DNA from 4 places in the Paenibacillus sp. FSL H7-0323 genome. Region 1 is predicted to be linked to each of the others. Evidence: riboswitches for the same ligand, from Rfam matches in the RefSeq annotation. Region 1 holds a riboswitch; each other region holds the start of a gene.
The links. Region 1 has a riboswitch for cyclic di-AMP ahead of MHH89_RS22585 (C40 family peptidase). Riboswitches for the same ligand answer to the same signal wherever they lie in the genome.
Positions count from the first base shown of each region.

Region 2: linked by a shared signal. The riboswitch ahead of MHH89_RS17660 (alpha/beta fold hydrolase) and the one ahead of MHH89_RS22585 (C40 family peptidase) in region 1 are both predicted to bind cyclic di-AMP.
Region 3: linked by a shared signal. The riboswitch ahead of MHH89_RS02390 (KamA family radical SAM protein) and the one ahead of MHH89_RS22585 (C40 family peptidase) in region 1 are both predicted to bind cyclic di-AMP.
Region 4: linked by a shared signal. The riboswitch ahead of MHH89_RS24725 (hypothetical protein) and the one ahead of MHH89_RS22585 (C40 family peptidase) in region 1 are both predicted to bind cyclic di-AMP.

Region 1 covers NZ_JBBODB010000001.1:4,992,276-5,000,394, reverse strand. Annotated here, with positions in the region: gene MHH89_RS22600 (M1 family metallopeptidase) at 69-2,075, shown strand; gene MHH89_RS22595 (hypothetical protein) at 2,087-2,917, shown strand; cyclic di-AMP (ydaO/yuaA leader) riboswitch at 3,136-3,274, shown strand; gene MHH89_RS22590 (C40 family peptidase) at 3,332-3,760, shown strand; cyclic di-AMP (ydaO/yuaA leader) riboswitch at 4,123-4,265, shown strand; gene MHH89_RS22585 (C40 family peptidase) at 4,271-4,762, shown strand; gene MHH89_RS22580 (GNAT family N-acetyltransferase) at 4,952-5,437, shown strand; gene MHH89_RS22575 (c-type cytochrome) at 5,565-5,921, shown strand; gene MHH89_RS22570 (4a-hydroxytetrahydrobiopterin dehydratase) at 6,003-6,290, opposite strand; gene MHH89_RS22565 (hypothetical protein) at 6,519-6,812, opposite strand; gene motA (flagellar motor stator protein MotA) at 7,019-7,819, shown strand; gene motB (flagellar motor protein MotB) at 7,803-8,119, shown strand, end outside.
Region 2 covers NZ_JBBODB010000001.1:3,896,388-3,904,506, reverse strand. Annotated here, with positions in the region: gene MHH89_RS17680 (alpha-glucuronidase family glycosyl hydrolase) at 1-1,623, shown strand, start outside; gene MHH89_RS17675 (Nif3-like dinuclear metal center hexameric protein) at 1,648-2,442, shown strand; gene MHH89_RS17670 (hypothetical protein) at 2,527-2,700, shown strand; partial or broken gene MHH89_RS17665 (glyoxalase) at 2,778-2,888, opposite strand; cyclic di-AMP (ydaO/yuaA leader) riboswitch at 3,135-3,321, shown strand; gene MHH89_RS17660 (alpha/beta fold hydrolase) at 3,427-4,236, shown strand; gene MHH89_RS17655 (hypothetical protein) at 4,527-4,682, shown strand; gene selD (selenide, water dikinase SelD) at 4,829-5,890, shown strand; gene mnmH (tRNA 2-selenouridine(34) synthase MnmH) at 5,949-6,986, shown strand; gene MHH89_RS17640 (cysteine desulfurase family protein) at 7,022-8,119, shown strand, end outside.
Region 3 covers NZ_JBBODB010000001.1:503,002-511,120, forward strand. Annotated here, with positions in the region: gene uvrA (excinuclease ABC subunit UvrA) at 1-1,628, shown strand, start outside; gene MHH89_RS02365 (hypothetical protein) at 2,177-2,380, shown strand; gene MHH89_RS02370 (hypothetical protein) at 2,828-3,118, shown strand; gene MHH89_RS02375 (YdeI/OmpD-associated family protein) at 3,355-3,924, opposite strand; gene MHH89_RS02380 (DinB family protein) at 3,981-4,496, opposite strand; gene MHH89_RS02385 (helix-turn-helix transcriptional regulator) at 4,579-5,490, opposite strand; gene MHH89_RS02390 (KamA family radical SAM protein) at 5,624-6,799, opposite strand; cyclic di-AMP (ydaO/yuaA leader) riboswitch at 6,931-7,074, opposite strand; gene MHH89_RS02395 (AraC family transcriptional regulator) at 7,123-8,119, opposite strand, start outside.
Region 4 covers NZ_JBBODB010000001.1:5,487,586-5,495,704, reverse strand. Annotated here, with positions in the region: gene kdpC (potassium-transporting ATPase subunit KdpC) at 1-496, opposite strand, end outside; gene kdpB (potassium-transporting ATPase subunit KdpB) at 573-2,606, opposite strand; gene kdpA (potassium-transporting ATPase subunit KdpA) at 2,623-4,299, opposite strand; gene kdpF (K(+)-transporting ATPase subunit F) at 4,312-4,389, opposite strand; gene MHH89_RS24730 (hypothetical protein) at 4,516-4,932, opposite strand; cyclic di-AMP (ydaO/yuaA leader) riboswitch at 5,183-5,372, opposite strand; cyclic di-AMP (ydaO/yuaA leader) riboswitch at 5,792-5,956, shown strand; gene MHH89_RS24725 (hypothetical protein) at 6,025-6,579, shown strand; gene MHH89_RS24720 (hypothetical protein) at 6,594-7,115, shown strand; gene MHH89_RS24715 (hypothetical protein) at 7,156-7,608, shown strand; gene MHH89_RS24710 (hypothetical protein) at 8,073-8,119, opposite strand, start outside.

The sequences.
Region 1 (8,119 bases):
TTAGCTAATAATGCGGCGATTGCAAACATATACATCCCGTAGATGCTTGTCACGGGAGGAATCACACTATGAAGTCACTGTCATTAAAGTACATCATCTTTGCGACCCTGGCCATCCTCGCGCTGCTGGGAGGAGGAATATGGGCCTTTTCAGGGGATAGCTCAACAGCTTCTGTTACTAGCTTTGCTTCAAAAGAGGCCAAGTCCTCCAGCGGCACAGCGCCTGCAGCCGTACCACAGCAGGTATTGCCTGAGAGCGCGCCTGTCCCGGCAGAGGAGGCTTTAAGCCAGCGGGTAGTCGAGTATCACATTGATGTCCAGCTTGTTCCTGACACAGAAACCTTAAAAGCTTCTGAGACAGTAACCTGGACACACCCCGGAGTAAAGCCAGTAAGTGATTTATATTTTCACATGTATCCAAATGCATTTGCCTCATCAGATACCACCTTTATGAAGGAATCCGGGGGGACGCTCAGAGGCGACAGCATGCCTGAGAACGGCTTCGGAAATATGACGCTGACCGATCTGCGCACGACAGAGGGAACTTCGCTAATGCAAAGAGTGCAATATGTTCAACCTGATGACGGCAATATCAACGATAAGACGCTTCTAAAGGTACATCTTCCTCAGCCTGTTAATGGTGGGGAAAGTGTAACACTTAAGCTTCAGTATGAAGTCCAGTTGCCCAAAATCTTTGCTCGCATGGGTGCTTCAGGTAACTTCGTTATGGCTGGGCAATGGTTCCCTAAGCTTAGTGTATACGAGCCTAAGGGCACACGCGGAGTTAAAGAAGAAGGCTGGGACCTGCATCAGTATCACGGGACCTCTGAGTTTTACAGTGATTTTGGCATCTTTAATGTAACGATTGCCGTTCCTTCCAACTATACGGTGGCTGCGACCGGATTTCCTGTAAAAAATGCCAAGCTCAAACAAGATCAAAAAATATATCAGTTCTACGCCGATGATGTCCACGACTTCGCTTGGGCTGCATCCCCTGATTTTACAGTAGCAGAGGAAGCTTTCTCTACGCCGGAAGTGCCTGGAGTACGAATTAAGGTGTATCTCGACCCACTGCACAAAGACTTACAAGAGCGTTACCTTCAAGCTGCCAAGGCTGCCCTGACCTACTTCAGCAAATGGTATGGCCCTTATCCCTACTCTACGCTGTCTATTATCGTCCCACCTAAGGAGGGAAACGGCGCGGGAGGAATGGAATATCCTACCCTTATTACAGCCTTTGGGGCCGCGGATTCTTCTCCAGATACCTCACTTGAAAGAACCGTCATTCATGAGATCGGCCATCAATACTTCTACGGTATGGTAGCCAGCAATGAATTCGAGGAGGCCTGGCTGGATGAAAGCTTTACTTCCTATGCCGAAGACAGACTTATGGAACAAGAATACGGTATCAAGTCTAATTTGCCTTTACAGGCCAGCCTGGTAACTATACCTGAGCCGTTAAATCTGGAAACGTGGAAATATGCAGGGGCGGATTCCTATAGCCGAAATGTTTATATCCGCGGCAAGCTTGTACTTAAAGATATCGAACGCCAGGTAGGTACCAAAGCAATGAACAACATCATGTCCTCCTACGCTCGTAAGTTCCGTTTCCAGCATCCCGCTACGTCAGATTTTCAGAAAGTCGTTGAGAAGGTAACCAAAAAATCATGGCAGGCCTATTTCGATGATTACATTTATGGTGATGGTGCGCCTGACTTCTCAGTAGATACGATTACTTTTAAAAAAAATAACAGCGGCGATGCTCAAAGCTACGAATCATTAGTGAAGATTTCAAATAAAGGGAGCCATTACGTTGATGTTCCCGTGAAATTCACATTCGCCGACAGCTCTTCGGTGCAGCGGGTCTGGAACGGTGAAGGAGCAGAGACTACGTTTCAATTGTTAAGCGATAAGCCTCTTCTCTCTGCTGAGATTGACCCTGAGCATTCCATCTTATTGGAGAGCAAACATTTAAACAACTTTAGGCTGGCGGAAATAGAGCCCAAGACGCTCTCTCGCTGGACGTTAAGTGTAACTAAACTACTTGAAACCGTGCTCGGAACTCTTGTCTGGTGAGGTGAATGATTGTGAGAACATCGATAACCCGCGGCTGGCAAAGCATGAAGGAGCAATTTTATATTTTAATTCTGCTCTTCATCTACCGACTGCTCTGGGGCTACTTTATGTATGGTTTCATCCGATCTGCTATTATTCCAATTCTACTGCGCTATCCAGATAAAGACGCCGGCGGCAGCGGTATGGGCAGACTGTTGTATTATATCGAGGGACAGTTCAGCTTGAATACTGACCCTGCGATACGCACTTGGTTATGGATGCTTCTAGGACTTGTTGTCTTGCGACTTCTGCTTTCTCCTTTCATAAGGGCAGGATTGCTGCATGAGCTGCACCAGGAGCGAAAGGGCGAGCGCGGGCTGTTTTTTTTCCCCGGCATGAAGATCTATGGACTACCTGTCTTAGTCTTTAGCCTAATCGAATGGGTGCTGACCCTGCTGCCGCTTTACTGGCTTGCTCCAAAAATGTACGGGCTGTTCTTATCCTCTTTGTTTAACTACACTTTGTTACTTCATTTAGTACCATACGTATTGGCATGGCTTATATATATTTTTATCGTGCGCCTGTTTCTTCTATATATGCAGTTTGGTTACACCGGCGGTACAGGAATGTTCTCCTCACTGTTCATCTGCTTGCGGTCACTGATTCCTGCTATAGGTGTTTCCATTGTACTTGGTGCGGGAGGCTTGCTCTTACTGCTAGTGTGCGGACTGACGGGTCTGTTCTGTCCCGGCCTGCCGGCACTTATAATACGGCAAATCTCACCACTACCTTCTACGCTCTTAAAAATGTGGGGAATCTCTGCACAATATCATCTATGGTGTAGCAAAGCATTTCCACAATAAATTAACCTTATTTGACATAATAAAAAGGTCCCAATTCCTGTATTCAGGAGCTGGGACTTTTTCTCATTACGGATAACTTAAGAGTATTTGCAAAATCATAAAAGCTCTGTTACAATAAGTCCTGTGCTATTAGTAACAATTTTGTAATCAATTGAAACGATTCCTACATAACTAAATGTATTTATCGTAAGTGTAACTGTCGAAACGTCATTCTCTTGGTGCTTAACACGCCTAATTCCTTTGCACCGGGAAGTGGGGGAACCATATTTTGGGTGAATTGATCTCGCTTTACAGGGATCATAGGGAATCTTCTACCGAACCCTTAAGCTAACCTCGCAGGCCTTGGAAGGAGTACATCTTTTGAAAAGACATAATTTAAGAAAAAAATGCGTCGCTGCGGCGCTAGGACTTGTAATGGCATTATCTATTGGTGGAGGAAGCGCCTTTGCCGACTCTAAGATGGACACTGTAATCTCAAAGACTATTGGAGTTGCCTATAAAACCGGAGGTACAAGCACTGCCGGATTTGATTGCTCTGGATTTACAAAATATGTATTCAAGAATGTGGGTCTTACTTTACCTCGTACATCAAAAGCTCAATATAGCGTTGGAACTGCTGTATCCAAAAGCAATCTGCGTTCTGGTGATCTAGTGTTCTTTAACACACTTGGCAATGGAGTATCCCATGTCGGCATTTATGTTGGAAACGGAAAATTCGCACAATCGTCCTCTTCGCGTGGAGTGACCATCACTTCACTCAGTCAGGCCTACTGGGCCAATCGTTATGTTGGCGCTAAAAGAGTAATGAGTACTTCAGCTTATCAAGCTGTAGCCTTCGATTGAAACCTTCCTCACAACTATAACCTCATAATTACAACTATATGAACCTGAATCTGATTATTCCCGTAATCAAATTCGGGTTTTTCTTTTTTCCATAATATATTTTTACACTAATAGAGCCCAATTGAAACACGTTTATTTGATAAAAATTGCAATTATATTAAAAATTAGGTCATTATTAACGCTTACATATGCCTTTCTACCGTAAAAATGCCAATTTTTCTGCATTAATATGTTAAAAACGATTGCCAAGCGGCTTTCTGTTTGTTACAATTAGCGCAGTGAGATTTTAGTAACATTTTTGTAATCATTAAGTTGTTATTTACAAAGGTTTTGTCATGTATTGATTACAAGCTAATCCTAATCAACAGTATGAGCCGAGTTTCCTAACTATTAGGAAAACGGGGGAACCAACTTTGGGTGAATTGACCTCCATTATATAGAGGGGTCATAGGGGACCTTCAACCGAACCCTTAAGCTAACCTCGTAGGCATTTGGAAGGGGTATACACTTTTGAAGAAGAAGTTAGCAGCAGCAGTACTAAGCTTTTCCATCATCCTCACCATCGGAGCAGGAAGCGCTTTCGCAGATTCCAAAATGGATAAAGTGATTGACAAGGCCATCGGTACTAAATACGTATCCGGCGGTATATCCACTAACGGATTTGATTGCTCCGGATTTACAATGTATGTGTTTGATAAGATTGGCATTAACCTTCCACACCAATCAGGTTCCCAATATCAAATGGGCACAGCAATCTCCCGTGATGATATAAGAGCCGGAGATCTTGTATTCTTCAATACAAGTGGCAAAGGTGTCTCCCATGTCGGCATTTATGTCGGTGAAGGTAAGTTCGCACACGCTTCTACCTCACGCGGTGTTACGATTAGCTCTCTGAGTGATAGCTACTACGTGAAACGCTACGTTGGTGCTAAGCGCATTATGAGCACAGACGCTTACCAATCGGTTGCTGCTGAATCGGAAGACAATGATGATGTTCAATAAGTAACGTACATAGGCTCTTTTCCAAGGTAACTCTTGGAGGAGAGCTTGTTTTTTTGTCTTATTACTTATTTACCCCTCTCATAATTTGTAAAACATTCCTCTCATATAAAGTTTCTGAGTCGAACCTCCCCCATTTTGTATATAATTAGTAATATAGCAATGTCCTCGTGAAAGGAGCTCGTTGACTTTATGATAAATCCCTCGGTAACTTTTCATGTAGTTCCTATGGAGGCAATTCACGGAGAAGCTATTTGTAAGTGGAGCTATACGCCTCCATATAATATTTATGGCTGGATGCCGTGGGAGCAGATGCAGGCTCTTGGCATCGAGTTTGGTGATCCGCAGCTCCGGGAGGAACAATATATCTCCATATTAAATGAACAAGAGGTTTTGTGCGGATTCGCACAGTTGTTCCCGATGGAAGGAGTCGTTCGTTTAGGAGTTGGGATGCGCCCCGATCTATGCGGCCATGGTTTAGGCAAACTATTCGTAGATGCCATCGTCCAGACAGCCTTGAATCGTTATCCTGATCGTGAGATAGATCTGGAAGTCCTGACCTGGAACCAACGCGCCATCCGAACTTATCAAAAATGTGGATTTACGATTACAGATACGTATGAACGCCGCACACCTACAGGAGACAAACCTTTTTATTGCATGGTCTATGACAAATGATATTAAATACCATATATTTCATAAGAACGATTGTATTCTCGTTCATTTTTTTGTCACAAACCCTATGATAACGCTTCACCATAAGCTATAATGTAGGGAGCAGCTTACATAGAAGGGACGAATTGGGATGCAGAAATGGATCATGAGCGGTTTGTTTTTTGCCGCCTGTGCCTTTGCGGTAGTACTCATGTTTACACTTCCGGGTAAAGAAGAGGTAGCGGAAGAAAATAAGCCCACGATGCCGGTAGTTCAACTGGACGCAGCAAAGGCAGAAGCAACCGTGAAAGCCAGCTGTATCACCTGTCACGGCGATCAGCTTCAAGGTGGAGTTGGACCAAGTCTTCAGAATGAAGGCGGCCAGCATGACGCTGAGGAAATCTACAGCATCGTCACCAAAGGACGTGGTCAAATGCCTTCCTTTAAGGAGAAGCTAGCCCCTGAAGAGATCGCCAACGTCGCACTCTGGCTCTCAGAGAAAAAGTAACCCATCAAGCAACTAAAAACGCCCGTGTATGAGATAGGTGACTATCTATGCACGGGCGTTTATTTTATGATTTTGGCTAAACTAATGATTTTTTTCAAAGGCTTCATTAAATTCATGCGCCGCTCGAAGATCTAGAGCCGTAATCCCATCTTCTTCATTAGATTCAAGTCGCAGGGTAACTGTTTTATAATCAATCGTAATATGTGGATGATGATCGAAGGCTTCTGAAATCGTGGCTACTTCATCAACGAACGCAATGCCCTTCATATATTGGCTGAACATATATTTTCGCACCATAACATTATTATCCAGCTTCCACCCCTCCAGCTTGGTGATCTCCTCACGCAGTTCCTCTTCCGTAAATAACAATTCGTTTCCTCCCTTACAAAAAATTGCAGTAAAGTGCGCAGTTCCCTTTACATGACTTAGGCGTTAAACAAAACATCCCTTAGCTTCTGAGGTCCAAGGGATGTGCCAGGATAAAGGCGATATTTTCGATTTAATGTATTCACAAATCCCAGCGATTATAACTCGGCTTTATCAATTTTAACACGGGCTACTAACTACGGGCAAATTACGTCCAGACGTCTCCTCTGCCTAAATCAAAACCACTGAAGCCAAATCCTCTTCGCCAACTAAAATATTAATGCGATGCGTGTCCTTATCGTAAATAATTACGCCGCTCCCCACTTCAATCATAGGTTCATTACCCAGCGCGAAGAAAAGATCCTCAGCCAATGCTTCCCATACCTCCAGCTTTGATTCTTGGGGTAGTTCCTGCCACTCGTCCGGATCCATCTCAAAAAATAAATATCCATCGGAAATTCGTCCGACGGCTTCGGTCAAATCTGTTAGAATTTCACCGTAATCTCTACCATGCTTTACACCCACGTATATCACTCCGTTTTCTTCACAGATGAATAATTACTTACCTTATCCATTATAGCCGAAAAAATGACTTCACAAAAAACCGAATGATGTCGATAAATAAGAATATACGTTAATTCGGTTTCGCACAGAGTGCCCTGCCGCTGTTTCAAGGATGATATACGCGGCATTGTCGGAACACATCTTAAATCTCACGGACGAGGTGCAAAATGGAAATTTCAACAATAATTGGTTTAATTTTTGGTTTGGTTGCTGTAATCTGGGGCATGATCCTCAAGCACGCTCCACTTCATGCTTTGGCCACACCCGCTGCTTACGTTATTATCTTGGTGGGTACGGCAGCGTCTATTTTCATGGCCTTTCCTTTCAACGAGGTCAAAAAGATTCCAAGTCTGTTCAAAATGATTTTTATCAAAAAGAAATTAATCAGTAAACCCGAATTAATCACTATGTTCATGGAATGGGCTTCTATCACACGGCGTGAAGGTCTGTTGGCTCTAGAATCAAAGGTCGATGAAATAGAAGATAACTTCCTCAGGAATGGCATGCGGATGATCATTGATGGAAATGATCAGGATTTTGTCCGCGATGTCCTCATGGAGGATATCCACGCCACAGAGGATAGACATAAAGCAGGAGCGCTCATTTTCTCACAGGCAGGTATGTATGCTCCTACCCTTGGGGTGCTCGGGGCGGTTATCGGCCTCATCGCCGCTCTGGCTGATATGAGTGATATGAACAAATTGGCTGCGGCAATCGGGGCTGCCTTCATCGCCACTTTGCTTGGTATCTTTACAGGTTACGTATTATGGCATCCTATTGCTAATAAGCTGAAACGTCTCTCCAAACAAGAAATCGAAGTTCGAATGATGATGGTCGAAGGTCTTTTGTCCATACAGTCCGGTGTATCTACTATTGCCATCAATCAGAAGCTTGCTGTATTCCTAACACCTTCGCAACGCGTTAAGTTAAATGAGAAGGACGGTGGATCAGGTGAGCAAAAAGACTAGACACGAAGAGCATGAAGAACATGCCGATGAATCGTGGCTGTTACCTTATTCCGACCTCATGACTCTTCTGGTGGCTCTGTTCATCGTTATGTATTCTATGAGCGCAACGGATGCCAAGAAATTTGAAGAGATGAGTCAAGCCTTCAGTTCCGCACTTAATGGCGGTACAGGCATTCTTGAAGAGCGGGCAGCAATGCCTAGTAAAACTCAAGAAGATCTGGGGAAAAATGATAAGATGGGTAGCTCTACTTCCAAGAAAGCTGAAGAAGCAGAAATGGCAAAGCTACGACAAAAGGAACA
Region 2 (8,119 bases), 1.1 Mb from region 1:
AATCCGGGGAACGGCCTGCGAATGATTAATCACTGGGATAATTTTGATGGCAGTATTGAACGTGGCTATGCTGGACGGTCCTTTTTTTACGAGTCCAATCAATTTCTTAACGATACAAAGCGGCTGCGTGATTATGCCAGATTGATGTCCTCTGTGGGGATCAACGCGATTTCGATTAACAATGTGAATGTTCATGAGCTTGAATCTCTATTTATAACGGAGCAATATTTGCCTGATATCGCGTTAATTGCAGGAATATTCCGCGTATACGGAATTAAGCTATTCCTCAGTGCTAACTTTGCCAGTCCGATACAGATCGGAGCATTGGAGACAGCTGATCCACTGGACCCAGCGGTGCGGCAATGGTGGAAAGATAAGGCGGGTGAGGTTTATCGAGTGATCCCTGATTTTGGCGGGTTTGTGGTCAAAGCAGATTCAGAAAATCGACCTGGGCCATTCACTTACGGGCGTGACCATGCCGATGGCGCTAATATGCTTGGAGAAGCACTGGAGCCGTTTGGCGGAATCGTGATTTGGCGTTGTTTCGTATATAACTGCAAGCAGGATTGGCGTGACCGTAAGACCGATCGGGCCAGAGCAGCGTATGATCATTTCAAACCATTGGATGGCCGATTTAATGATAATGTAGTGCTGCAAATCAAGAATGGACCGATGGATTTTCAAGTCAGAGAACCGGTATCTCCGCTGTTTGGCGCACTGGAACATACCAATCATCTGATGGAGTTTCAGATTGCTCAAGAATATACGGGGCAGCAGCGGCATCTCTGTTATCTTGTTCCACAGTGGAAAGAAGTCCTTGATTTCAATACTTATGCCAAAGGGCAAACTACGCTTGTGAAACATATTGTGGACGGATCGGTGTGGGGAAATAAGTATAATGGTGTGGCTGCTGTAACTAATGTTGGGGATGACATGAACTGGACGGGGCATGGGTTAGCTCAAGCTAATCTGTATGGATATGGGAGATTAATTTGGAATCCGGAGCTGACGGCAAAGGAAATCGCTGAGGAATGGATTCGCCTTACCTTTGGCACTGATAAAGGTCTAGTGGTTGCTATTCGCGGGATGTTAATGGACTCATGGAGGATTTACGAATCTTACACAGCTCCATTAGGTGTGGGCTGGATGGTTAATCCGGATCATCATTATGGGCCGAATGTGGATGGATATGAATACGCCAAGTGGGGAACGTACCATTATGCGGATCATAAGGGCATTGGTGTGGATCGTTCAGTCAAATTGGGAACGGGGTATAGCGGACAGTATATGGGTCTTAATGCATCAAATTATGAGAATCTAGCGTCTTGTCCAGAAGAGCTGCTGCTGTTCTTCCATCATGTTCCATACACGCATGTTCTGCAATCGGGGCAAACGGTTATACAACATATCTACGATACTCATTTCGAAGGGGCAGAGCAGGCTGCACAGCTTCTAGCAACATGGGAATCACTTGAAGGCAGCATGGATAGTGGATTGTATGTGCAAGTGAAGCAACGTCTTGAAGAGCAAGCAGAGCATGCGCAGGAATGGAGAGATCGGATCAATACGTATTTTTACCGCAAGAGTGGAATTGAGGATCTTAAAGGCAGAAAGATTTATTAGATTTCGATTCGAGGGATGATGATAGTGGGCCTCACGATTAGAGCGATTTTGGAAGATTTAATGGGAACTGTGGAACAGGTAGAAGGGACTGTGGATATTCTGAACCCAGGGGAACCGGAAACTGAAGTCACAGGGATTATTACGGCCTTTTCTGCCACACAAAATATTGTGGAGCAAGCAATAGCGTTAGGAACCAATTTGCTGATCACGCATGAAGGTGTATTTTATAGCCATCATGCGGCGAGCGAGTGGTTAGAAGGTGATCCGGTTTATCATGCGAAAAAAAGTCTGATCGAACGATCCCCAATAGCTATTTTTCGTTATCATGATTATTGGCATCGGCAAGAGCCGGATGGGATTATGATGGGTTTGCTGCGAGAGCTGGATTGGTCAGACTATGTGGAAGAGCAGCAAGCGGCTGCTACGATTCTCACTATTCCTGCCATGACTGTACTGGAAGCTGCTCAGTATATTAAAAGTAAGCTAGGGATCTCTTATGTACGCGCTGCTGGTGACCTGTCTCTGTCCTGCAAACGCATAGGGATATTAGTAGGTTACAGAGGGGGCGGGACGATGGCTATTCCACTTTTTAATGATCACAATCTTGATTTAATTATTGCTGGAGAAGGACCAGAGTGGGAGACTCCGGAATATGTGCGGGATGCAGGGCACCAAGGCAGATCTAAAGCGCTCATCATGTTAGGTCATGCGGAGAGTGAAGCGCCGGGGATGAAATATTTAGCTGAAATCTTAGCAGACAAATATCCCATGCTTCCTACCCGGTTCATTGCTGAACAACCCATCTATCAGATGGTTTAATCTGGGGAAATTAAGAGTACGGAATAAATAAACATATTATGGAGAAAATGAAGGGAAACAGGTCACTGAGAAAGGAGTGTTTCAATGGAAATTCCTTTGGAGGCTGATGAAGTATTAAGTCGGATCAAAAAGCTGCAAAGCGACGGAAGCTCAATCAGTAAAAAACAAGTAAAGCAAAGCGACCCAGAGCTTATGAGAAGTGCGCTGTTCTTTTTTCCAAGCTGGGAGCATGCATTGAAAAACGCCGATCTTTTGTAGCCATAGTATTGTAAAAGGAAGCTAAGTGGACAGGGGGAGATCTCTGATTCTGCTTAGCTTTTTTCTTTTTTATGAAATCATTCGTGCTGTTCATGTGAAATAATATTAACAAGCTTGCCAAACGGATCGGGGACATAGAAACGACGAACACCCCAAGGTACAGAAACTGGCCCAATAGTGGTATTGAAGATTGTCGTTTCTTATTAAATAGGAAAGTACTGGTGAATCACCCCCTTTTTCGCTTGCTTCAGAGCTGTTTTTCTAAAGAAAACGAGTAAACAAGAGCAAAAGAAAGAGAAAATGAAGAGTATGCTTAATATGAAATGAAAAGCATTGCTTTCAACATTATTTTGACCAGAGCCCTCCTTTACAAGAAAACCTTACAAGAGTATGATTCATCTCAGAACTGAGAATTATCTTAAATTTACAATTACATAAGCAATCCGCTTAATTTCCGTTTCTGGAAAGCGGGGGAACCAACAACTGGCAGCCGATGTGAGAGTCGGCACTGGTTATGGGGTGAATCCTGTTCCGGGTGCATAATATGCATCCCTGCAGGTAGGGCAACTCTCACTGCCCGAATCCGACAGCTAACCTCGTAAGCGTATGGAGAGAGGATGAATGGCGTGTTTAGTGATGAATAGCCACAGAGAATCCCTCTGTGGTTTTTTGCTGCGTTTTTAAGCAGATATAGTCGTAGAATTTATTATGAAAGAGGTGTTACCTTTGCCTATCGCTAAACTGAACGGAACTTCGCTCTATTATGAAATCAATGGAACTGGCACTCCGGTTGTGTTTATCCATGGACATGGATTAACACACAGTATGTTCAAACCACAGCTGGAGTATTTTTCCGATAAATATAAAGTGATTTTGTGCGATTTACGGGGGAATGGCAAGTCTGGTAAACTGCTGGAGGCCCCACATGAGATTATTGAGACGCAATGTCTGGATCTGATTATGCTGTTGAATGACCTAGGTATCCGTGAAGCAGTTTTTGTAGGAATCGCCTATGGTGGCTTAGTCGTTCAGCATATTGCCAAACAATATCCTGAGCGTGTAAAAGCAATTGTGGTCGCGGATAGCTTTTGTAGGACTCACGGATCAACAATAGTAGGGAAAATACAAACTATGGCAGCATATTGCAGTTTACTAATGTATTATCTCCCAAGCGAGCTGGTGTTGCCTTCGATTCGGATGATGTACCGAGAGCGCTGGAGTCTGGCCTACAATGAGATTAGAAGAGGACTGCTGGACAAACGCCCCCGGGAGTTATATCGGCAAAGGCTGGCTACGAGCCATGTTGATTACACCAGATGTTTAAAGGCTTTTAAACGTCCTGCATTATGTATTGTGGGGGACTTTAATGAATTTGGAGTGAATTGTATGAAGGAAATGGTGTCTCAGCTGCCGCAGGCGCAGTTGGCGATTATTCCGAACGCATTAGATCCAAGTAATCTGTGCCAGCCGGAGCAATTCAATGCGATTCTTCAGCGTTTCTTAGAGAAGCAGCAGGGCAGTCAGCAGATTAGCTGATCTATAGGGAGACCTTCACAAGCGAAGCGTTTAAGTGAGAAAATAGGCGTCCCATAGCCAGGGCGGAATGAGCTGGCTATGGGTCGTCTTTCTGGGAAGAACTTTAGGGGAATTCTCCCTAAAATGAAGGAGATTATGGCTCCTAGAACGTAGATTAGGGAAATCCTCCCTAATAATAGGATGTTTTTAGCCATAAATGGGTATTTGCATGAATTTTTAGGGAGGAATTTCCTAAAAACCTCATTTTAAAGCGATTATCGATGAACATTAGGGAGGATTTCCCTAATATAATGGACATCCAATTAAAGGCTGGCTTATCCGTAGTGAAATCTACGAATGAGCCAGCCTTTGGTTATTTTACTAACCGATGGATGTTGAACATTTACAAGCATATTGTACCTAGAACGCCACTTAATGTCCCTACCCTACCACAGCACCAAATATAGCTCACCAGACGTGGGAAAGAACAATAGACTCTAAATAGTTATAGAAGGAGGCGTAGTAAGCAACGCATCTGCTACTCTTGCATTTTGTACAATGCGATCTACTCGTGTAAGATTAAGATAATTCATACTAAAGGAGCTGAGTCATGATGTCTCAAGCTGAAACTATAAAACTGACTTCATTATCTTCAAAAGGGGGCTGCGGCTGCAAAATCGGTCCCGCCGATCTCATGCAGGTTATTCGTAGTCTGCCACCAACTGTTCCTAACCCGGATCTACTTGTAGGTCTTGATACTAGTGATGATGCAGGGGTGTATCGTTTAAGTGATGAATTAGCGTTAGTGCAAACTGTTGATTTTTTCACGCCGATCGTGGATGATCCCTATTCATTTGGTCAAATTGCAGCAGCCAATGCATTAAGCGATATTTATGCGATGGGTGGAAAGCCGCTTACGGTGCTTAATATTGTGGCCTTTCCTATTTCTGTTTTAGATAAAAGCATTCTCGGTGACATTTTGCGCGGTGCAGCGGATAAAGTACAGGAAGCAGGAGCTACTCTTGTGGGCGGACATTCCATCGACGATAAAGAGCCCAAATTCGGATTGGCCGTTACGGGCCTTGTGCATCCTGACAAAGTAAGAACGAATGCGGGCGCCAAGGTGGGAGACAAGCTGATTCTAACGAAGCCTATCGGTGTGGGGATCTTAACAACTTCCATTAAAAAGGATCAGCTATCTCCTGAAGAAACCACACGCCTTACGACAGTAATGTCTACTTTGAATAAAAAAGCGGCTGAAATCATGGAGCCTTATGATGTACATGCTTGTACAGATGTTACCGGATTTGGGCTACTGGGACATGCCTCGGAAATGGCTAAAGGGAGCGGCACGGGCCTGATCATTCGTCAAGGCGATGTACCGATGCTGCCAAGAGTAAGAGAGCTTGCGGAGCAGGGATTTGTTCCAGGAGGCACTAAGAATAACTTTGCCCATCTGGAAGGCAGCATTCTTTATCCGGAAGAGATGGACCAACTAAGCCGCTATATTCTATGTGACGCTGTGACTTCTGGCGGACTGCTGATCTCTGTGGCCCCTCAACAAAGTGAAGATTTGCTAAAAGAGTTAGTAGATGCAGGGGTAGAAGCGGCATTGATCGGAGAGGTAACGGAAGAGCATCCGGGTCAGATTACGGTTATAGCTGCTGTGGAATAACTGTTGTATATCAGCTTAGAGCAAATTATGAAGGTTAGCCACCAGAGGAGAGAGCATATTGTTTCAGGACATTACACTGGAAGAACTTAGAGTGTTAAAAAACAAGAAGCAGATCACCATTATTGATGTTAGATCTCCTTCTGAATATAAAGATGCAACGCTGCCGGATAGTTTGAATATTCCCTTTTTTGATGATCAGGAACGGGCTGAAGTAGGGACGTTGTATAAACAGACAAGTGTGCAGGCCGCGAAAGAACGTGGTTTGGAGATTGCTGCGGCAAAACTGCCTTCTTTTGTCAAAGAATTTGCAGCGATTCAAGGAGACAAAGCTGTATTCTGCTGGAGGGGAGGTATGCGCAGCCGTACAACTGCGACCGTACTCTCTTTAATGGATATTCATGCTTACCGGCTGATAGGCGGCTATAAGGCTTATCGTAAATGGGTGCTCGACGAATTGGAGTCCTATGAATGTAAGGCGAAGTCTTATGTGATTCACGGAAATACAGGCACAGGTAAAACCAATCTGTTACACCGCCTGAAAGCGCAAGGCTACCCCGTTCTGGATTTGGAAGGGATGGCAGGTCATCGTGGTTCTATTTTTGGTGAGATTGGCCTTCGTGCGAACAATCAAAAAACGTTCGATAGTCTTCTTTTAGAGGAGTTAATTAAGATCGGGGATTCTCCTTATGTACTATTTGAAGCGGAGAGCAAAAAGATTGGTAAGGTAGTAATGCCCCCATTTATGGCCGAGCAAAAAGAGAGCGGAACGCAGATCTGGATTGAGATGCCTTTGCATGCCAGAGTGGAGCAAATCCTTGAGGATTATCGGCCAGAAGAATACAAGGAGCAATGTATTTCTGCATTTCGGAGTATTAAATCCCGAATTCATATCCCTATTGCGGCAGAAATCGAGCGATGCTTGCAGGCAGATTTGTTCGGCGAAGCTGTGGCGCTGCTGCTAGAGTATTACTACGACCCTAGATACGATTATACGTCCACTCAGTATGAAGGCATTGAGAGAGTTACTTTTAAAGTGAATAATCTGGATGAAGCTGAGACTGCTGTGCGTTCTTTTTTAAAACATCAAGAAGTATAAGTTTCGCGTTATGGTTAAAGGGGGCTTTACTTAATATGATCTATTTAGATTACAACGCTACAACACCAGTAGATAAGGAAGTAGCAGAGGTTATGATCCCTTATCTTTACGGTCATTTTGGGAATCCTTCAAGCAGTCATTCTTTGGGGCGGGAAGCTAAACTCGGAATAGAGCAGGCAAGAACACAGGTGGCTGATTTCCTGAATTGTGCGCCGGGTGAGGTGCTTTTTACCAGTGGGGGTAGTGAGTCTAATAATACTGTCATTAAAGGAGTAGCCCAAACGTATCGCCATAAAGGTAATCACATTATCCTGTCTGCTATTGAGCATCCGGCGGTAATTAAACCTTGTAAGTACCTGGAGCAGATGGGATACAACCTGACTTATGTACCTGTTGACTCGTATGGAATGGTGCAGGTTGACGATGTGAAAAAGCAGCTCACGGACCAAACCATTCTGGTCTCCATCATGCACTCTAATAACGAAACGGGTACGATCCAGCCGATCAAGGAAATAGCTGAGGTCTGCCACGAACGGGGTGTTCTTATTCATACAGATGCTTCACAGTCTGCGGGAAAAGTAGACCTCGATGTAGCGGATTTAGGGGTGGATTTTCTAACGCTTGCAGGCCATAAATTATATGCGCCCAAAGGCATTGGAGCACTGTACATTCGGGACGGCATTCACATTGAGCCTTTGATACACGGTGCGGGCCATGAACAGGGGCGAAGAGCGGGGACAGAAAATACACCCTACATTATTGGCTTAGGAAAAGCCTGTGAGCTTGCTGCTGACTCTGATTCTAGAAAAAGAGTTAAGCAAGTTACGGAGTATTTCTATGGAAGACTGCAGGAGTTTTTTGGCGAAAAAATTCATTTGAATGGTCATAAACACAAGCGCTTGCCTAACACCCTTAACGTTAGTTTTCTTGGAGCAGTGGGTCATGAAATTATCGATTCCCTGGAAGCTGTGGCGGCTTCAACTGGCTCAGCGTGCCATTCCGGTGAAACGTTGATTTCGCCTGTTTTAAAGGCTATGCATGTGTCGGAGAATATTGGACGGGGAGCGGTTCGTTTTAGTGTGGGACGATATACGACTACAGCGGAAATCGATGAGGTCATCGATAAGCTGAAG
Region 3 (8,119 bases), 4.5 Mb from region 1:
GCGGATATTTTCATGAGCAGCAATGCCCGGAATGCCTTGGCGCTCGCCTAAAAAAAGAAGTTCGTCTCGTTCGGGTAGCTGGCGCATCGATTACGGAGGTATCGGATTGGCCATTAAGCGATGTTTACGAGTGGACGAAAGGCTTGGAGGCGGCTTTGCCAACCGAGGGACTTCATCTGCTTGAACCCATCCTTCACGATATGCCTACCCGACTAAAACGGATTATCGATGTTGGTCTTGGTTATCTTTCCATGAACCGTCAGACGGTCTCCCTCTCTGGTGGAGAGGCACAGCGGCTGCGCCTTGCCTCATTGCTGGGGTCAGGTCTGACTGGAGTGTTATACATTCTAGATGAACCGACGACCGGGCTTCATCCGCGGGATACTGTTGGCCTCATTCGTGTGCTTCAGGAGCTGCGCGATTTGGGTAATACGGTGCTCGTTATCGAGCATGATATTGAGATGATGCGCGCTGCCGATCATATTATTGATATGGGTCCGGGTGCTGGTCTGGACGGAGGGCAAGTTGTTGGCGAGGGCAGCATTGAGGATTTGATGGCAAGCGAGGCTTCTGTTACGGGAGCCTATCTTAGAGAAGAGCGTCATAAGACTGCTGCATATGTTCGCCGGAAAGGTGACGGAAAACAAATCACCATCCGACAGGCACAGTACCGGAATATTGATATCCCGGAAGTTTCTTTACCTCTAGGTTGTCTGGTCTCTGTAACTGGAGTTTCGGGTTCAGGCAAGTCGACCCTAGTCTTTGATATTCTTGCGCAAGGCAGTACGAAAGGACATGAGCAAATAGGCTGTGCGGAGATTGCGGGCTTAGATCAGGTTGGAAATATAGTGATCTTTGACCAATCGCCCATGGGTAGAATGCTGCGTTCTAATGTAGCGACGTATACAGATGTATTCACACATCTGCGCCAGCTGTTTGCTGCTTTGCCGGAGGCGAAAAAAAGAAAACTGACCTCCAAGCATTTTTCCTTCAACACACCGGGTGGACGCTGCGAAACCTGTCAGGGTCTTGGGGTGCTGACTGTAGACATGAATTTCTTACCCGATCTGGAGGTTAAATGCCACGCATGCAAGGGGAGAAGATTTACGGATGAGGTTCTCCAGGTGAAATATGATGGATATTCCATCTCGGATCTGCTGGACATGTCCGTACAGGAAAGCTTGCCGATTCTTAAGTCGGAAGCCAAAATGGCGGGGATTATCGAGACATTGTGTGAGGTGGGTCTCGGTTACCTTAAATGGGGACAATCTGTCAAAACCTTATCCGGTGGTGAAGGGCAACGGATTAGACTGGCTAAAGAGCTGAGCAAACCTTCCAAAAACCATACGCTCTATCTGCTTGACGAACCAACAACAGGCCTTCATCCGTCAGACATCAAGCAGCTCCATACCTTGTTGAGCAAATTGGTTGATACGGGAAATACCGTCGTGGTTGTGGAGCACAGCTTAGAGTTGATTCGGGAGTCCGACTGGGTGATTGACATCGGCCCTGAAGGTGGCGTTGTGGGCGGTAAGCTTGTAGCTGAAGGTACACCGGAGCAGGTTGCTGAAGTACGGGAATCCTACACGGGGATGTTCCTGAAACGGATTCTGGCTGAAGGGCTGTAATCCAATAAAAAGAGGTGCCCAAAAGCCATGAAAATGGCTGGGGCACCTCTCTTTTTTTGAACTTAAACCAAACCTCTGCTCTCAACTCTAAACTTTGCCTGAACGTCTGAACCAATCCCATTCGCGCGTACATAGCACTTTGGGATTAACTGATGAATTATACTTACGTAGAACTGTAGGATTAACAGATGATCATGAGTCAATGGTGTTTGATCCGCAGATGATTAGGATACGGTAGCAACAGACAGCGAAAGACTATGCTTCGGCGGTATCGGACTCAGCAGACCAGCGAATGATTATTCTTCGGCGTGTCGGACTCAGGAGTCCAGCGAATGATCATTCTTCGGCGTATCGGACTCAGCAGACTTTATAAGCAGGAAAATCCGCCAATTGGAGTATTATCGGACCGCATAGCTCCTAATGGCGGAAAAATCACCGTATAAGAGCCTGATTCTAAGAAATAGCTGCGCTGGAGTCCGATGAGTTGCTGAAAAGGCGATAAATTAGTAAATAGCGTCATTGGAGTCCGAAAGCCTCAGCAGGAGATCATGGTAGCTGTAGCAGTAGCAGTAGCAGTAGCAGTAGCAGTAGCAGTAGCAGTAGCAGTAGCAGTAGCAGTAGTAGCAGTAGGAGTAGTAGTAGTAGTAGTAGTAGCGGTAGACCCAGCGAAAGACTATGCTTCGGCGGTATCGGACTCAGGAGTCCAGCGAATGACTATGCTTCAGCGGTATCGGACTCAGCAGACCTTATAAGCAGGAAAATCCGCCATTTGGAGTATTATCGGACCGCATAGCTCCTATTGGCGGAAAAATCACCGTATAAGAGCCCATTTCTAAGGAATAGCTGCATTGGAGTCCGATGAGTTGCTGAAAAGGCGATTAATTAGTAAATAGCATCATTGGAGTCCGGAATCCTCAGCAGGAGATCATGGTGTCAGTAGCAGCAGTATCAATATCAGTAGCAGTAGCAGTAGAGCCAGCGAATGATCATACTTCGGCGGTATCGGACTCAGCACACCTTAAATGCAGGAAAATCCGCCATTTGGAGTATTATCGGACCGCATAGCTCCTAATGGCGGAAAAATCACCGTATAAGAGCCTGTTTCTAAGGAATAGCTGCACTGGAGTCCGATGAGTTGCTGAAAAGGTGATAAATTAGTAAATAGCGTCATTGGAGTCCGAAAGCCTCAGCAGGAGATCATGGTAGCAGTAGCAGTAGCAGTATCAGTAGCAGTAGCAGTAGCAGTAGCAGTATCAGTAGCAGTATCAGTAGCAGTAGCAGTAGCAGTAGCAGTAGCAGTAACAGTAGCAGTAACAGTAGCAGTAACAGTAACAGTAACAGTAGCAGTAACAGTAACAGTAACAGTAACAGTAACAGTAACAGTAGCAGTAACAGTAACAGTAACAGTAACAGTAACAGTAACAGTAACAGTAACAGTAACAGTAGAGCCAGCGAATGATCATTCTTCGGCGTATTGGACTCAGAAGTAGAGCGAATGATCATACTTGGCGGTATCGGACTCAGCGGACCTTAATGCAGGAAAATCCGCCATTTGGAGTATTATCGGACCGCATAGCTCCTAATGGCGGAAAAATCACCGTATAAGAGCCCATTTCTAAGGAATAGCTGCGCTGGAGTCCGATGAGTTGCTGAAAAGGCGATAAATTAGTAAATAGCGTCATTGGAGTCCGAAAGCCTCAGCAGGAGATCATGCATCTAGCGCAGCTTAATAATCTAGCAGACGTCCATTATCATGCCATTGCCCGTACATTTTATTTTCTTTAGTGTTTGCTATGAATTTGTCTAATTTACTCTTAAATAAATCTGGCTGATGTTTATTGCTTTGGATCGTGTCGATCCGAACTCTCTTATAAAGGGCTGGAAAGGCCGTGAAATTCTCATATACTTGCCTGTCCTCTTTTAGCCGTTGCTCTATAATCTTATCTACTATAAAAGAATCAGGGTTCATATCAGGAAGTACCCGTTTTCCTTCAGCACTCATTAACCCCAGCTTTTCGAGGCGGCGGCCCCGTTCTTTATTCAATTCAGTCCAAGAGCTTTTGTTGCTTCGGGGAGAGAGTCTTTGCGCCAGCTCCGTTTCCGAAATTTTCTTTTTCACTCCATCGATCCATCCAAAACACAAACATTCCTCAACTACGTCCAAATATAGCAACGTTTCTGAGTTTGGCGTCATACTAACGAGTACCCAACAAGATTGTTCAGTCTTACAATTCTCCTGCAGCCAAACTCTTAAATCTTCTCTCGTTTTCACTGTAATTAGATTTTCAATCTCCATAATTAAAATACAATTTCCTTTCTAGGTATGGAGTGGAGCGTCTTGCCCATCCGAGATTAAATAGCTTCCGCAGGTACCTGATACCAAAAAAGAGCATAGTCATTCATGGTGGAAGCATGGCCTAACTGCCGTAACATAGTAGATACATTGCCTCTATGATAAGTCCCGTGATTGGCGACTTGCAACACAATTTCTGATAGGCGTGTTTGGCGGATTCCGGCGAATGGATTGTCAAGCAGAATGGTTTGCTCCAAATCGGATTGGTTGTGTAACCATGCTTTGTATTGTTCTGATAGCTGGGCAAAGATATTTACGTATTCATCCACAGAATCTAGAATGCTCAAATTTAGCGGGATACTTTGTTGAAAAGCCTCTGGCATGGCAGTGCCTGTTAATACAAGATTCCACATCGTATCAACCGCATAGATATGGCTAAGGGCATGAGCGATGGTGGGAAATGAGCTGTTCACTTCTTGACTTAGCACAGAAGGCGGGAGTTCCTTGATTCTCCCCAGGATAGTTTGGTTTGCCCATGTGTGGTATTTAAACATTTCTACTGGATAATTTGTCATTCGTACATTCTCCTTTTGAATGGTCATGGATTTGTTTTTGTTACTGTAGTTAATATAAAAGAAGAAGTATGACATCAGACTGTCATACTTCTTCATAAAGTTTGAGTGTGTTTTGAAGCTGCTCTTTTAAAATACCTCGCAATGCAGGGGGTTCGAGGACTTCGGCGCCGCTGCCAAAACTCAGCAGAATGGACCAAAGCCAACGTGCTTCCAATGGCTTATACACAGGAATTCGCATCGTCATGCTTTTATCGGAATGAAATTCCTTGTCGACTTGATGAAACTGATCCAAAGCTTCTGCCAAAGCCTCAGGGCCTACCCGGATCACTATTTCCTCCACCTGATCTGCCCTGTTTGAACAGCCGGCCTCTTTGGGTACCTCATGTTGCGAATGAAAGGTATCCTGCGTCAGGAACAAATTCAGCATCCGGGAAAGTCGGAACTCCCGATAGTCCTGCCGTGTCCGGCAATAACCATAGATGTACCAGTTGCTATATTTAAAATGAAGCTTTACTGGTTCCATTTCACGGGTTGTACGTTCATTTTTTACACTGATGTAATCAAAACGGACAACATTTCGTTCCGATATAGCCGCACGTAAAAGAGGAAGTGCGTCAGGATCCGTACGCCGGGTTTCAAGATCCACCGCGAGACTAGAGGTCTGTGGCTCCGTTCCAATCGTTTGCAGCCGTTCAATGGTTCCTTGCGTATGCTCATCTTCAAACACGGAAGAAAGACTGTTAAGTACAGTAATCAGAGAAGTGACATCATACGAACGGAGCAGGCTTTTATCCATTTTATATCCGTCCATGATGCCATATCCACCTTTAGTACCCTGATACGATACGACCGGGATGCCAGCGGCACAAATCACATCGATATCCCTATAGATTGTTCGCTGGGAAACCTGAAACTCTTCAGCCAGCTTGGAGGCAGATAAAACTTCGTGGTTCAATAGCTTGTAGATCATAGAAATCAATCGTTCCAATTTCATGTGTGCATTCCCACCCATTAGTCCATTTCGTGTTACAGCGTGATTATATCATAGATTTTTTCGGGCTAATTTTGGGCGGGAGGAGTTTTGTTGTTGGCGATGAAGAAATATCCTATGACAGAGTCGATTAAATCTATTTACAGATTAAATCCGCAGGCTCGCCTGATAAATCATTAACAGAAATAATAGCATCGTTTTTTTTCACAGGTGGGGTCCAATATTGCTCATTCCCAGGCAGGTCATCGAACCATTCGGCGTCCTTTGGACAATCTAGAATCATAAATTTTCCGTATTCCTGATCTCTGGATTGATGGTATTTGAGATAGGCTTTTCCGTTATCAATGGCGAGAATTTCTATTTTTCCTGAGGTGTGGCTCATGGATAAGCGTACTCTTTTGCCAAGTCCTGAGGTTCTGGCTTTGGCTTCTTCTACAATTTGATAGACTTGCTCGAGCGGTAATACGAAATCTCGGTTTCCGGCTACGGGCCGGTTCACAAAGAAGTAGTAGGGTGTAACGCCAGCCCATGAAAGCCGGTCCAGTAGTTCCCCTAAAATAACGGGATCATCGTTGATGCCTTTGAGGATGGGGGTCTGATTTACGACAATTGCCCCTGCGTTGTGGAGAGCTTTAAATGCTTTTTTGGCTTCAGGTGTGATTTCACGAGGATGATTGATGTGCGCCATAACATAGATTCGTTTGTCTTCGGTAGAGTAAGTACGAATCAGCTCCAGCAGTTCTTCGTCTTCAGAGATCCGCATCGGATTAAATACGGGAATTTTGGAACCCAGTCTAATGATCTTAACATGCTCAATGCTTCTTAGATTTTCAATAATGGATCTTAGCTTCGGTGTGGAGAGAATTAAACTGTCCCCGCCCGTAAGAAGTACGTTGTTAATCTCCGGATTATTTGCGATATACTCCAAGCCCGGAGAGACATCAGCCATCGCCTCTTTCACGTCATTTCGGAACAGACGCTTACGGAAACAGTAGCGGCAATAAGCCCCGCAGACCTCGGATACAATCAGTAGTGCAGTTGTTCTATACTTGTGCTGACAACCAGGTACCACATAATTCGTGTCCTCATCGGAGGCGTCCCAGCACCCATACTCCAGCAGTTCACCTTCGTTAGGAATAACCAGCTTACGGATGGGATCATCTGGATCATCCCAGTTAATCAAAGACAGATAGTAGTCATTTACACGAAAAACAAACTTGTCCGTAATTTCTTTCAGATTCTCTTTTTCCAGCTCAGACAACATAGCTATTTTGTTAATATCCGTGAAGTACTTTACCTTTTGCACGTACATCTCTCCTTTGTCTCGTAGTGTGAGAAATGAGGGAGCCTTAGTGTCAAAGGCCAATCTACTGCCAGCAGGGTCCAAAAAAGCACAAAAAGAGACCCTTAGCAAGGGTCTCTGGTTATGTAAATAACATGAAAAGCAGACCCATCCACTGCTGACGAGGTTAGCTGACGGACTCGGGTAAGATGGTACCCTACATTCTAATGCTCAATGATTCGCCCCAATTAACTGGTTCCCCCGCTTTTCAACTGTAAAAGTTGGAAATTAAGCGTAGATAAAGTATACCCTATCAAGTTTTGAAAAGTCAAAAGAGAATCCTAGATTCACTTTCAATTGCTAGCGCTACTTCCGCCGAGTAGTTTAGGCAACAGCGTTAGCAGCTTCTCCCGGGTTAACGCATCACTAGAGTTCCATTTGCTTCCGTCGAGCAGATAAACATGTCCCTGACGTACTGCCGGGAGATTGTTCCAAAGTGAACTGTCTAGTAATCGTTCCATCGCAGCTCGCGAGTCTTTGCGTTCCGGAATGAGCATGAAGATATGATCTCCGGCGTAGGCAGGCAGTCGCGTTGGATCAACTTCGGCGAACCCTAACTCTTCGTCCAAAATGGCCTGGATCTCTTCGGTCGGTTGTAAACCACATGGGGCATAAAGCGCAGTGGAGAATCCGGACATTCCCATAGCATACAGATGATCTCCATGATCATAGACCAAAGCAGAGGCGGTTTCTCCAACTTGGAGGGTTGTCGTGTAAAGATGCTGCCACATGGCAGCGTTTTTGATTGTGAATGACTCCAGCCATGCTTCGGCTTCGCGCTGTTTACCTAGCCAACTGCCTAATGTCCGCATTCGGTTGTCGAGAGATGCAAATGAATCAAAGGTGAGTGTCGGAGCGATACCAGAAACTGCTCTGTAGGCTCTTTCATCACTATTAGCCAAAATGATCAAATCTGGGTTTAGGGAAGCGGTCAACTGCGGGTCCAGTGGAAACCCGACGTTGGCGAGCTTCTTAAGCCGATGTTTATAGACGCTGTTCCGGGCGAATGCTTCATCTCCACCGATAGGCTTTACGCCTAACGCGAGAAGGTCGCCAAGTGTTTCGCCATGATAGACAATCCGTTTCGCTCGCTCTGGAATCTCCACCTCATGACCCGTCCAATCCTTGACGGTAAGCTTACGACCTTTCTGATGTGCATATTGTCCGGGTGTAACTCCGGTTTTTTGCCGAAAGCGGCGGCTGAAATAGTATTCGTCCGAGAAGCCGACCAGTCTGGCGATTTCCCGCAGTGGTTCAGTCGATTCCTGCAGGAATCGTTTGGAATGATTA
Region 4 (8,119 bases), 500 kb from region 1:
GCTTATTCACTAGCTCTTCCAGCTGCGCGGCTGGAATCCCAGTCAAATTACTGATCCGGGGAATCTGCACAATTGCCGACGCAGGAGTGATATGCGGATCAAGACCTGAACCCGAGTTGGTTACTAAATCAACCGGCAGCTTGTTTACAGGCACATCCGGATTATCCAGCTGCCACTGTGTAATGGAATCCTTCGTCCGCTGCAGCATATCCGGGTTGGATGGGCCGTAGTTATTGGAGCCTGAGGCTTCCGCTTTATAATCAATGCTGGATACACGGCCATGGAATAATGCCGGGTCCGTAAAGCTTTGCCCGATGAGTTCTGAGCCCACAACTACTCCAGCGTCATTCTTCAGCTGACTGCCGTTCGCTTGCGATGGCATCAGAACTTGAGCAATCGCTGTAGTAGTCAGAGGATAAATCACTCCGCAAAGAACAATAAACACTAGACATAGCCGTAATATAATAAAGAAATTAGCACCCTTCGATGATGACAACTGTTCTTCAGCGTCCGCAATCGATTTTCTGTTATTCACGATGCTCTCACCCTTTCAATGATTAGTCAATCCGTTGTTAAATCCATACACTTACGAGCAAATCAATAAGCTTGATGCCCGCAAAAGGAACGACTACTCCACCTAAACCATAGATAAAAATATTACGTCCCAGCAGCTTCGTAGAACTCATCGCTTTATACGAGACACCTTTCATAGCCAATGGGATCAGCAGCGGAATAATAATCGCATTAAATATTAATGCAGATATAATTGCCGAGCTAGGTGAACCCAATCCCATGACATTCAGGGCTTCCATTTCAGGAATGGCGAGCATGAACATTGCCGGAATAATTGCGAAGTATTTAGCGATATCATTCGCAATACTGAACGTTGTCAACGCGCCCCGCGTCATCAGTAGCTGTTTACCAATAGCTACAACCTCAATGATCTTCGAGGGATCGGAGTCCAGATCAACCATGTTTGCTGCTTCCTTAGCGGCTGTAGTCCCACTGTTCATCGCTAAGCCCACATCAGCTTGGGCAAGGGCAGGTGCGTCATTCGTACCATCACCAGTCATTGCCACCAGCTTGCCTTCGTTCTGCTCACGGCGGATAACCGCTATTTTATCCTCAGGTGTACTCTCTGCAATAAAATCATCTACCCCTGCTTCACGGGCAATAGTAGCTGCGGTCAGCGGATTGTCCCCTGTACACATGATAGTCTTGATTCCCATTTTTCGCAGCTCATCAAACCGCTCTTTCATGCCTGGCTTAACCGTATCCTTTAAGTAAATAAGTCCATAAATCCGGTTGTCTACCGCAACAGCAAGCGGGGTCCCCCCCATCCGAGCGATAGCATCGGAATTACTGTCGAGGTTCGCGGGAATGACTCCGCCCTTCGACTGTACCCATTTCTTCACGGAATCGACTGCCCCTTTACGAACAGATCGTCCATCAAAGAGATCTATACCACTCATCCGGGTCTCAGCCTTAAACTCTACGAACTCTCCGCCTTCAGCAAGTTTGCTGTCATAGCTGCGCTCCAGCTTCTTAGCCAGCTCAATAACCGAACGTCCTTCCGGAGTCTCATCCTTTAGCGAACTAATAGCTGCCCAAGCCGTAAGCTCAGCTTCCGTTTCATCTCCAACAGGCACAAAATCACTCGCCATCCGGTTTCCGAAAGTAATCGTACCGGTCTTATCTAGAATCATTGTATTAATGTCGCCGGCAGCTTCAACGGCCTTCCCTGACATAGCAAGGACATTAAACTGTGTGACGCGGTCCATCCCTGCTATCCCGATAGCGGAGAGCAGTCCCCCGATTGTGGTCGGGATCAGACAGACCAGCAAGGCGATCATAACAGGAATATCTAGATCAACGCCCAGATAAGTCGCAATTGGCCGCAAGGTCACTACTACAATCAGGAAAATCAACGTCAGACTGATCAAGAGTGTATTTAGTGCAATTTCATTGGGTGTCTTTTGACGTTTCGCCCCTTCAACGAGGGAGATCATCCGATCCAGGAATGACTCACCGGGATCACTGGTAATTTTGACTTTAATCTCATCACTGACTACCCGGGTGCCGCCTGTGACTGAGCCAAAATCTCCGCCGGCTTCCTTAATAACAGGTGCAGATTCACCTGTAATTGCAGATTCATCTACGGAGGCCAGCCCTTCAATTACTTCACCATCGCCAGGGATAAGTTCTCCCTGACTGACGATGACAATATCTCCTTTACGAAGCTCGGAAGAAGAAACGGTCTTCACAGACCCTCCAACGAGTTTGTTAGCTGTGATATCCTGTTTCGTTTTCTTGAGTGAATCCGCCTGGGCTTTCCCGCGGCCTTCAGCCAGCGCTTCAGCGAAGTTGGCAAACAGCACTGTGAATAGCAGAATGAACAACACTGTGATATTGAAGCCTACCGATTTCTCTGCATTAAAATATCCGGGGGCCAGTACCATAAGCAATACAATAATCGTACCGATTTCGACTACGAACATGACCGGATTTTTAATTAACGTCACCGGGTTAAGCTTAATAAAGCTATCCTTTACAGCGCTTAGGAGTATGGGTCCCGTCAGCAGCTTTTTTCTTTTTACAGTACTCATCTTGTTCTCCCTCTTCCTACCGTAAGGTCAAATATTCTGCAATCGGGCCGAGCACAATGACTGGCAGAAACGTCAGAGCCCCGATAATTACAACGGTACCAATCAGAATTCCGGTGAACAGACCATTGTCTGTGCGGAATGTGCCAATCGTCTCAGGAACTGGCTTCTTCTGGATCAGTGAGCCTGCAACTGCCAGCATCGCGATTATAGAGACATAACGGCCAAGCAGCATTACGATCCCGGTTGTAACATTCCAAAAGGTGGTGTTGTCCGCAAGCCCTTCAAATCCTGAACCATTGTTCGCGGCAGAAGAGACATATTCATATAACACTTGGCTAAGTCCATGGAATCCGGGATTCGTGATGGAACCGTTGCCCAAGTCCGTTAAGAACGCACCTGCTGTTGGTACAAGGATAATGAATGGATGCACTAGGATAGCAATCGCAATTAGCTTCATCTCCTTGGCTTCTATCTTTCGCCCGAGAAACTCTGGTGTTCTGCCAACCATTAGTCCACATAAGAAGACACCCATGATGGCATACATCAGCATATTGATTAGTCCGACACCTTTTCCCCCGAAGACGTTGTTGAGCATCATTAGGGCCAGAGGGGTAATGCCACCCAGCGGTGTCAGCGTATCATGCATATTGTTAACACTACCTGTCGTAGCTGCCGTTGTTACCGAAGTGAACAGCGAAGATTGCGGGATACCAAAACGTACCTCTTTACCTTCCATGCTGCCTTGCGAAGACTCGATCCCCAGCGCATTGATAGCTGGATTGCCTTTGGTTTCCGCATAATAATTCAATCCCAGCAGTAATACGAACAAGGTCATCATTGCTGTGAAAATCACCCAGCCCTGACGTTTGTTCTTAGCGAACAATCCGTACATATATGGCAAAGAGGCTGGCAGCATCCACATAGAGAGAATCTCCAGAACGTTCGTAAGTGGATTAGGGTTCTCAAAAGGATGTGCTGAATTGGCTCCGAAGAAGCCGCCACCATTCGTACCTAAGTGTTTAATTGATTCCAAAGAAGCGACTGGACCGATAGCGATTTGTTGCGTCTGCCCTTCAAGTGTAGTGACCTCAAGCGATGGCTTGAGCGTTTGTGGCACATGCAATCCTACCAGCACCAATGAAACTAGCAGAGCTAATGGAATGAATACACGAATATGTGCTTTTACGAAGTCCTCGAAAAAGTTCCCGACTGATTTCTGTCCTGTAATCCCTCTGACAAAAGCAACCGCAACAGAAAATCCGCTCGCTGCAGACGTGAACATCATCATCGTGATGACTGCCATTTGTGAAAAATACGATAGTCCCGTCTCCCCGCTATAATGCTGCAGGTTCGTATTGGTCATAAAGCTGATCACCGTATTGAATGAAAGCGTCTGTTCCATATCGGCAATTCCATTCGGGTTCAGCGGCAATCCCCGCTGTAATCTTAGAAAAATATAACTGAAAGCAACCAGTACGATATTAGTTAAAACAAAGCTGAGTGCATACTTCTTCCAGGACATTCCGTCCCGTTTTTTCAGGCCGATCAGCTTATAAATACCTTTCTCTGTGCCTGCAAACCAGCGATCCGTACGATTCGGTTCGTTAGAAAATACATGATATAAATACGTTCCCATCGGCTTGACCAGCAAGATGAGAATTACAATTACGACGACTATTTGCAAAATGCCCATGAATGCCCCTCCTTAAAATTTCTCAGGATGAATCAACGCGTAAACCAGATATATAAACAACAGTAGGGTAACAGCGATTACTAGAATCACAGCTTATCCCTCCCCGTATCCTCAACTACACCTGCGCACCAGCGCATAAAACCATAAAATAACCCGTAAATTACAGCTAACGAAGCCACCATATACAGATCCATCATATCTTCCGCACTCCTTCCATTATCCTTGATGAGGTGATCTATCGATTAGAAAATCAGCATCACCACTATGGGAATAGATTACATAGCTCGCACCAAGTCTTTTATAGACCAATCTAGGATTTATTGAACTTGTAATCACAAAAATCGGCTGTGTCGTCCAGGTACGGCACATCTGAATATAGCGGCAGCAAAGCGGAAAGCTGCTCTCAAACAGATATACCCTGCCTACCGGGAACGATGGGCGAAACCAAGTGTTCTGATGGCGGGTATCCACTAGAATAACCTGCTCAATCCCGAGCTCCTCAAGTAAAGCTTTCTCAGCCACATTGTTGGTTAATCCCGCCATCTTAATACCCCTGAACTTCAGAAGTTTAATGAAATGTTCTCCCGCCTTTGTAGGCGCACATACAAGCACATATTCATTCTGATCCGTCATCTTTTTTCTCCTCCTGCTCATTTACAACAAGGAGGCAACGAAAATCTCCGAAAGGATGTTGACCTATCGTCATTTTCGGGCACAACCTAAAGCTCGGTTGTGTCACGTCATTAGACGCTGCCTTACAAATACCGCTAATGATGAATTTAGCGACCTCTTAGGGGAGGCCTCCATAAATGCTTTGCTTCTAAGAGCACAGCAAAAAGCCACAAAGGATCTCCTCTGTGGCTCGCTAGCGGTCACATTGCACTCATCCTCTCTCCATACGCTTACGAGGTTAGCTGTCGGATTCGGGCGGTGAGAGTCGCCCTACCTGTATAGATGCGAGCTCACTCGCACCCTCTACAGGATTCACCCCATAATCGGCTTCCGACTCTCACATCGGCTGCCGATTGTTGGTTCCCCCGCTTTCCTTACCGGAAATTAAGCGGATCAAATATTCGATTGTCGTTGAAACAGGAGTAATCATACTCTTATGCACGAAGACTTGTAAAACCTGAATGATGCCAAAATAATGCAAATTAAAAACTATTTTCCCATTAGATAGCGCTTACTTGATATCTAATCTCTCTATATCTCTTGTTTACTCGAGTTTGGAGCGTTTAATCGCTATCTATAACCCATGTGATTTTATTCACCTTTTTAGAGCGAAAATACTGCAAATTCCCATTATAGGTAGAAACGCAAGAAGCTGAGGCTGAGCGAGAAAGAGGCGCGATAACACGCCATAAATACCTATTTACCTCGTTTTTCAGTCGTAGTCGGCAGGATATGGTTAAAATTGCTCTAAAAGAACATTTTCCGTTTTTTACAGAAAATCTTGAAAAGAGTATGATTCGGGTTGAATCTAATTCATGAAAAACAATCAACGCTGAGTTCCTGCATTCGCAGGGAACGGGGGAACCATCAGGCCACCTGGCCTACTTGGGGTGAATCCAAAGGAGACTGCATAAGTCTCAATAGGTAGGGCGACTCTCACCGTCCGAATCCGACAGCTAACCTCGTAAGCGTAAAGAGAGAGACCCTTGATCCGCCACGCTTTGGCCCAGGTATATCTGCCTGTAATCCAAAACCGCAGCAGAGGTCCTCCTCTTGCTGCGGTTTTTGCGTTACCTAAGCTTATTAGGTGATAGCACGCTGGATGGGGTGAATGTTTTGAAGCACTATTATTTAGGGATACATCAAGGGCTGCTTGAGCCGATAAGTCTAAATTACGTTTGTTTCGGGGCCTTGTGGTTCGAAGAACATAATCACAGGTACATTGTAGGCTATGCATTTGGCCAGAACCAGATCCAAGCCCTTCGCCAGTTCAGCACACCTTCTTCTTGTAAAGACTGTTTAGACTCTAAGATTGTATATGAGATATATAAAAAAATTCGAGAACAACAGCAGCAGCAGGATTGGTCATCACACCAAAAGCTCCCGTGGTTTACAGCCTTCAAGGAGCCTTGGAAAGATGTAAGCGCCGGTTGGTATGTCTTGAGATCCCGCAGCACCTTTCCCTTACATCTATCTGTTATACGAAAAGAGAAGTTCCGACTATGGCTAGAGCATACCGCAGTCTGTGAGAATAAAATGGAGATGCTCGCTTGTGTAGAAAAGGCTAGTGTCACTCATCATGTTGACTTAAAGCTTTTGGAAATCTAAGGAGGAACCCTACTATGGACCAGCGCAGACTATCCCGCATTGAAGTATTTGTATTGGATGAACCCGAGCCTATTCACTATGGAATGGAAGGGGCTGAAGGCTGCCGTTATGGTATTCTGAAGCTCACCTGTAGGGGAGGCTGCAGTTGGGGGGCTTGTCTGATCTCTGCCAACACCAAAAATTTCGATCTTATTAAATGGAGTTCTTTTTTACGGGCCATCTGTCATTGCCGTCTTGAAGAAGCGCTGGATAAGGTCCGCCGCGAAGGTTCAGATTGGGAGCAGGTTAAGCTTGAGCTAGTTCAGGGTGCTTTGCAGGATTTAAAGGCCAAGCTCCAGGGTAAATCCTTGGCAGGGCATATTCAGCAAGGGCGTCTGTACAGTGTTGCAGCAGGGGGGAGCAATTCCAGAAGTGAACGGCTCTACTACAAGCCTTCAAAAGCTTTATCCACTGCCTCCCAGCAGAAACACAGTTGCCCGGAACCAGACACCGCCGATCTCATCAATAAATCCATCTCTTACTTTTCTATATTATAGATTCAAGCAAATCTCTCAATCTGAAAGGATCGTGTTCACCATGCCTGACCCCTTACCTCCCGAGTCCACCTACAGTACTAAATTTGCAGAGTGTGTTCAAAAGTATACTAATGAAGTCTACGTACTTAGTTCCATGTTGTTAGAACAATCTAATGAGGCAGACAAGATTACTATCCGCACCTTCATAGAGCTTCATAAAATATATCGTCAGGATGATTTTGATCCTCAGTTATTCTCTATCCACGCTTACCGCACTTGTATTCACCAGTGTGCTGATTCTTTTGCCCGGCGCTCGCTTCTATCGGCTAAGGCATTACCTTGGGAGGAACAGCTTGTGAAGGTATTGTGGTACGGCTTAAAGCTGCCTCTTTCTCAAATAAGCATTATTCTGCAAAAAAGTGTTCCCGCACTGAAAACACAGCTTAGAGCTCTACGGGAGCAGATGACCACCCAAACGGATATACTAACGAGCGCAAATCTTTCTATAATTTAGTCTCTGACTAGAATTCAAACGATCTTTGAGCGCATGAAGCGACTAATGGACTCAGGAGCCTTTAATTGAAGCTTTTCCACAAATATGGCCGGCGTTCGGACTCCAGTAGAAATCCCGAGCGATGAACGTCTTGGATCGTCTTAAAGCAAGCCCTAATCATCTTCCACCAAGACAAGCCTTACGGACCCAGATGACGTTACTTGCACGTTTATCGCCTTTTGAGCATAGTATCGGACTCCAGTGCAACTATTTGGTTAAAAGAGCTACTAATTCACCCTTTTTCATGCCAATAGCGACTATAGTGTCCGATATCTTGCTAAATCTCGATGATTGCTGCATTTAAGTGCTGCTGGGTCCGTTAGCTATATCAGCTCGTATACAAAGAGATTGCCAACTCAAAAACGGGGATATCCCAGCAACCATAAACGGCTGTTAGGATACCCCCGAAAACTCAGTGCTTACTATTACGCTTTACTCTTACGCGCCTTACCGTACATCCACAATCCCGCCA